Linked DNA regions of Cellulophaga sp. L1A9. The protein of the gene in region 1 binds, or shares a complex with, the protein of each later gene. Links are inferred from orthologs where the notes say so. Each region holds a gene or a part of one and is shown in the gene's direction. Other genes may lie near its edges. The genes, in order: meaB and scpA.

The links.
Region 2: the proteins of meaB (region 1) and scpA are in contact, whole or in part, in a crystal structure (PDB 8DPB), measured with the Methylorubrum extorquens proteins. The link is inferred for Cellulophaga sp. L1A9 from one-to-one orthologs. Residues at the interface, in SOR26638.1 of Methylorubrum extorquens: Arg20, Ala21, Ala24, Arg25, Thr28, Ser32, Arg33, Arg34, His37, Thr98, Gly99, Gly100, Ser101, Ile102, Leu103, Lys106, Thr107, Ala110, Ala113, Ile114, Asp115, Arg116, Ala118, Phe119, Ile120, Arg121, Pro122, Pro124; in SOR27001.1 of Methylorubrum extorquens: Glu577, Glu578, Asn579, Asp580, Gly581, Arg582, Arg583, Arg585, His596, Ala604, Ser605, Ala608, Asp609, Gly611, Phe612, Asp613, Val614, Asp615, Ile616, Gly617, Pro618, Leu619, Glu625, Arg628, Gln629, Val631, Glu632, Asn633, Asp634, Glu661.

Annotation. Positions count from the first base shown.
Region 1 is NZ_CP047027.1:3,109,423-3,112,529, reverse strand. Bases 10-2,782 are described here. They hold meaB (methylmalonyl Co-A mutase-associated GTPase MeaB), read left to right. Parts: upstream 10-739; coding sequence 740-1,825; downstream 1,826-2,782. Other genes in these bases: GQR94_RS13575 (glycosyltransferase family 2 protein), read left to right, coding at 1,859-2,782; GQR94_RS13585 (organic hydroperoxide resistance protein), read right to left, coding at 186-611; GQR94_RS13590 (aldose epimerase family protein), read left to right, coding at 10-134. In the rest of the region: more of GQR94_RS13590, read left to right, coding at 1-9; more of GQR94_RS13575, read left to right, coding at 2,783-2,815; GQR94_RS13570 (lysylphosphatidylglycerol synthase transmembrane domain-containing protein), read left to right, coding at 2,799-3,107. UniProt on the Escherichia coli protein: Binds and hydrolyzes GTP. Likely functions as a G-protein chaperone that assists AdoCbl cofactor delivery to the methylmalonyl-CoA mutase (MCM) ScpA and reactivation of the enzyme during catalysis.
Region 2 is NZ_CP047027.1:3,252,549-3,255,882, reverse strand. Bases 298-3,297 are described here. They hold scpA (methylmalonyl-CoA mutase), read left to right. Parts: upstream 298-720; coding sequence 721-2,874; downstream 2,875-3,297. Other genes in these bases: GQR94_RS14275 (methylmalonyl-CoA mutase subunit beta), read left to right, coding at 298-728. Also shown: more of GQR94_RS14275, read left to right, coding at 1-297; GQR94_RS14265 (ParA family protein), read left to right, coding at 3,299-3,334. UniProt on the Escherichia coli protein: Catalyzes the interconversion of succinyl-CoA and methylmalonyl-CoA. Could be part of a pathway that converts succinate to propionate.

The DNA of each region.
Region 1 (3,107 bases):
CTGAAACTACAGGGTCTATCTGCTTTGAAACACAAAATTATCCTGACGCCCCAAATCATCCTAATTTCCCATCGAGTGTATTAAGTAATGGAGAAAAATATTTCAATCAATCTACCTTTCGATTTAAAGCATAATAAAAGCCCGAAAATTCGGGCTTTATTTTTAGTATCGTGACTTTTAAGAATTTACTCGTCTAGAAGTAAATTAAGATTTACGGTGATATTATCTCTTGTTGCTTTGCTGTAAGGACAAATTTCGTGAGCAGCATTAATTAGCTCCTCTCCTTTTTCTTTATCTACCGTAGGCAAATAAGCATCTAAAGTTGCTTCTATATTAAAACCATCATCATCTTTTCCAAAACCTATAACAGCGGTTACACTAAAATCGCCTAAGTCATCTACTCCATTTTCTTTTGCTACAGCTTGCAATGCACCCGCAAAACAAGTAGAATATGCTGCAGCAAATAATTGTTCTGGATTTGTATATTTTTCTTCGATAGGGTCTTTCCCATTCGGCATTTTCACATCTAAATCAATTAGTCCGCCTTCCGTAGTTACATGACCAGACCTACCACCTGTATTTGTTGCACTTGACTCGAATATTGTTTTCATTTCAATTTATTTTAATGTTTAAGACCATAATATACTAATAGAAGAATCGCTGACGAAAAATGAATTATTAAATTTGTGTGAATGTTTCATAAAAAACCTTATTTTTCTATAAATCATCTAGTATCTCTTTGAAAAAAAATAATAAAAAATCAGCCTTAGAAGAAAAAGAAGGAATACATCTTGATGCTATTTCTAATAAAGCTTCTATTGCTAAAATTAAAAGTTTTAGAAAAAATCAGCCTTCTGTATCCAGTTTAATTCAGGGTATTCACAACGGAGATAAAATAGCATTGAGTAGAGGAATCACTCTGGTTGAGAGTAAAAGCAAACCACACGCAATACAAGCTAATCAAATTATTGAAGCTTGTATTTCAGATAAAAAAAATACCTTACGAATAGGCATCACAGGAGTACCGGGTGTAGGCAAAAGTACTTTTATTGAAGCTTTAGGAAAACACTTGACCAATATTGGTAAAAAAGTAGCTGTTTTAGCGGTAGATCCAACGAGCTCTTTGAGTAGAGGAAGTATTTTAGGCGATAAAACAAGAATGGAAGCTTTGGTTAAAGATGAGAATGCTTTTATTAGGCCATCTCCTTCTGGAGATTCCTTAGGAGGCGTGGCTAGAAAAACTAGAGAATCTATAATTCTATGCGAAGCTGCTAATTTTGATGTTATCTTAATTGAAACCGTAGGCGTTGGTCAAAGTGAAACCGCAGTGCATAGCATGGTCGATTTTTTCTTATTACTAAAACTTGCCGGAGCCGGAGACGAGTTACAAGGTATTAAAAGAGGTATTATGGAAATGACAGATACTATCGTCATTAATAAAGCCGATGGTAAAAACAAACAAGCAGCAAAATTAGCACGTATAGAATTTACTAGAGCCTTGCACTTTTATCCACCTAAAGAAAATGGATGGATTCCCAATGTACTAGAATGTTCTGCCTTAGAAAACGAAGGTATTTCTGAAGTCTGGCAAACTATCTTAAACTTTAAAGAAGCTACAGCAGCTTCTATGTATGAAAACCGAAAACACCAAAATAAATTTTGGCTACTACAAACAATAGAAGACAATTTAAAAATACGTTTTTACCAAGATGATACCATTCAAGAAAAACTAAAAGAACTTACTTCTCTAGTAATGAATGCAAAAGTATCCCCGTTTGTTGCTGCGGAGCAATTGTTAGCCCTACATCAAAAAGAACTTAAATAAAAAGCATAAATTTGCAGCTTGAATTTAATTGCTATGACTGTTTTAACTGACGCGCTTCTTTCTATTGTTGTTCCTTTATATAATGAAGAAGACAATGTTGTTTTACTTACGGAGAAAATCCATGAAAGTCTTGTAGGCTATACCTATCAGATAATATATATAGATGATTTCTCTACAGATGCAACACGCATGGTAGTTAAAAAAATGAACGATAGTAAGGTTCATTTGATTGAATTAAAGAAAAATTACGGTCAGAGTTTAGCCCTAGCAGCAGGAATAGATTATGCAGAGGGAGAATACATTATTACCATGGATGGGGATTTACAGAATGACCCAAGTGATATTCCTCAAATGCTTTCTTACGCTATTAGTGGTGAATATGATTTAATTACGGGTATTCGTCAAAAGAGAAAAGATTCTTTAGTTAAAAAAATTCCTTCTAAAATCGCAAATTTTTTAGTGCGCCGTGTGACCAAGTTAGATATAAAAGATAATGGGTGTGCTCTAAAGGTTTTTACAAAAGATATTGCTAAGGATTTAAACCTATATGGCGAAATGCATCGCTTTATAACGTTGCTAGCCTATTTAGAAGGTGCACAGATTAAGCAAGTACCCGTAAAGCACCATGCTAGACATGCTGGTGTCTCTAAATATGGTTTAGAAAGAGTGTTTAAAGTGATTGCAGATATGATGCTCCTTTTATTCATTCGAAAATATTTTCAGCGACCAATTCACTTATTTGGAATTTTCGGAGTTTTACTCATTCTTTTAGGTGGAATAATTAACATATACCTATTAGTTGTAAAATTAATGGGTGAAGATATTGGCAACCGCCCATTGTTAATTTTTGGATTGATGTTTATTTTAGCAGGTATTCAGCTCTTTACTATAGGAATTGTGATGGAATTATTAATTAGAACCTACTATGAATCACAGCAAAAACGACCATACCGAATTAAAAAAATTCTTATAGGTGATAAAGCCCAATAAAAAGCTAGTAACAGCACTTAAAATTATAGTTAGTGCTGTTTTACTTTACTTTGTTTTTACTAAAATTAATTATAATGATGTTTTTGATATTTTAAAAAAAACAGATCCGTTATACTTAAGCTTAGCAACACTATTCTTTATTTTATCTAAGGTTATCTCTGCTTTCAGAGTTAATTTATATTTCCATCAATTAAATGTATTTCTAACCCATAAGAGTAATTTGAAGCTCTACGCCTTAGGTATGTTTTACAATTTGTTTTTACCAGGAGGTATTGGAGGCGATGCCTATAAA
Region 2 (3,334 bases), 140 kb from region 1 along the record:
TAAATAGAATCCCTGAAACTAAGATTTCCGATTTTAGTGTCAATTTTAAAATAGCTGTAGGTAGTAATTATTTTTTTGAAATCGCAAAAATCAGAGCCTTACGTTTACTCTACAAAACGGTAGCAGCTGCGTATGGCGCTCCTGAAAATTGTCATATTTTAGCCGTTACCACCAAAAGAAATAAAACCATTTACGATTATAATTCTAATATGCTCCGCAGTACCACCGAATGCATGTCGGCCATATTAGGCAGTGCCGATGCAGTGTGTAATGCACCTTATGATGCTATTTATCATAAAACCAATGACTTTGCTGAACGTATTGCTCGCAATCAATTAATCGTTCTTAAAGAAGAAAGTTACTTTGATAAGACTAGTAATCCTGCAGACGGTTCTTACTACATAGAAAGCTTAACGAAACAACTCGCTGAAAAAGCCTTAGATCTATTTAAAGAGCTAGAAAAAGCAGGCGGATTCTTAAGTCAGTTGAAAGCGAATACCATTCAGAAAAAAATTAAAGAAAGTGCACAGAAAGAGCAAGATTTATTTGACAGCAAGAAATTAATTCTTGTAGGAACCAACAAATACCAATCTAGCTTAGATAAAATGAAAGGTGATTTAGAATTATTTCCTTTCATGAAAAATAAACCTCGAAAAAGTAGTATAGAACCTATTTTAGAACGAAGGTTATCTGAAGAATTAGAACAAAAAAGGTTGGAAAATGAATAGAAAAGACCTTCAACATATCACGCTAGACACTTCTTCTCTACAGGAAACAACTACTCCACCGAGTGCATTTGAAACAGCAGAAGAAATTGATATACAATCATCCTACTCAAAAGACAATCTCAAAAATGTAGAACATTTAAATTTTGCAGCAGGTATTCCACCTTATTTAAGAGGTCCTTATTCTACAATGTACGTTTTAAGACCTTGGACAATTAGGCAATATGCAGGGTTTTCTACAGCAGAAGAAAGTAATGCATTTTACAGACGAAATTTAGAAGCAGGCCAAAAAGGGCTTTCTGTAGCTTTTGATTTGCCTACCCACAGAGGCTATGATAGTGATCATGAACGGGTGGTTGGTGATGTTGGAAAAGCAGGTGTTGCTATTGATTCCGTAGAAGACATGAAAATTTTATTTGATGGGATTCCGTTAGATAAAATGTCTGTTTCTATGACCATGAATGGTGCTGTTTTGCCTATTCTAGCCTTCTATATTGTTGCGGCACAAGAGCAAGGTGTTTCTTTAGAAGAATTATCCGGAACCATTCAAAATGATATCTTAAAGGAGTTTATGGTACGTAACACGTACATCTACCCTCCCACGCCCTCCATGCAAATTATTGCAGATATTTTTGAATATACGAGTCAGAAAATGCCAAAATTTAATAGCATTAGTATTTCTGGCTACCACATGCAAGAAGCTGGTGCTACTGCAGATATAGAGTTGGCGTACACTTTAGCAGACGGCTTAGAATATATAAGAACCGGATTAAAATCTGGCCTTAAAATAGATGAATTTGCCCCACGACTGTCTTTCTTTTGGGGAATTGGCATGAATCATTTTATGGAAATCGCTAAACTAAGAGCAGGAAGAATGCTTTGGGCGAAATTGGTAAAACAATTTGATCCTAAAACCGATAAATCATTGGCACTTCGTACCCATTGCCAAACCAGTGGTTGGAGCCTAACAGAACAAGACCCCTTTAATAACGTTGCCAGAACTACTATTGAAGCTATGGCTGCCGTTTTAGGAGGCACACAAAGTTTGCACACTAATGCCCTTGATGAGGCCATAGCGTTACCTACAGATTTCTCGGCAAGAATAGCGAGAAATACACAGTTATATATCCAAGAAGAAACCAAAGTTACTAAAACGGTAGATCCTTGGGCTGGCAGTTATTATGTAGAAAGCTTAACCCAAGAGATTGCAGAAAAAGCTTGGGCACTTTTAGAAGAAGTTGAGGAATTAGGTGGAATGACTAAGGCTATTGAAGCCGGAATTCCGAAAATGCGTATTGAAGAAGCTGCGGCTAAAAAACAAGCTAGAATAGATAGCAATAGAGATAAAATAGTTGGTGTAAATAGTTACCGCTTAGAAAAAGAAGATCCACTTCATATTTTAGAAGTTGATAACCAAGAAGTACGTAGACAGCAACTCGAGCGTTTGGCACAAATAAGAGAAGACCGTAATGAAGCTGCTGTAACATCTGCTCTCTTAAGGTTAACCAATGCCGCCGTAGCAAAAGCAGATGGTAAAGGACAAAATTCTGAACCTGATAAAAATTTATTAGCTTTAGCAGTAGAAGCTGCTAGGGAACGCGCCACATTAGGCGAAATTAGTGATGCCTTAGAAGCCGTTTACAATAGACATAAAGCAGTTATTAAAACATTTACAGGCGTGTATTCTAAAGAAATTCAAAATAATGAAAGCTTTAAAAAAGCTAGGGAACTTGCTGATGTTTTTGCAAAACAAGACGGTAGAAGACCACGTATAATGGTTGCAAAAATGGGACAAGATGGCCACGATCGTGGAGCAAAAGTAGTTGCAACCAGTTATGCAGACCTTGGTTTTGATGTAGATATTGGTCCACTATTTCAAACCCCAGCAGAAGCTGCAAAACAAGCGGTAGAGAATGATGTACATATTTTAGGAGTATCTTCTTTAGCTGCCGGACATAAGACCCTTGTTCCTCAAGTATTAGAAGAATTAAAAAAATACGGCCGTGAAGATATTATGGTAGTTGTTGGTGGTGTAATACCTAAACAAGATTACCAATTTTTATATGATGCAGGTGCTGTTGCTATTTATGGTCCAGGAACTAAAATAAGTGATGCCGCAATAGAGATTTTAGAGATCTTGATTGATTAAATATTATTCCAAAGCCTTAAAATATTATTTAGTTTTTTTGAGTAAAAACAAGGCTATGATCAAAAAAGAGATAATCTATTTTTAAAATTTTAAACCACTATAGTTTTTGCAATACAAGGCTTAAAGTCAAAAACAGAAAATTTGGTTATAAAGAAAACACCAAAAGCACCAATTAAATAAACTTACCCTCTTATAAATAAAGAGATCAAGAATTACACATCCATCGTTATATTTATTTCAAAAGCACCTGATTATCAGTTGAATACATTATTTTATTTATTAAATTCTAAGATATTGTATCGTTCACACTAAAAATATTAACTTTTTTTAACGCAATTAGCCACGTTTATTCACGAACTGTTAACAAAATACATTTTTTAGCATTGTAAATAATCGTATTTTAGCCCCTAACTTACTTTATATTATGGGCAAAATAATAGCCATAGCAAATCAAAAAGGT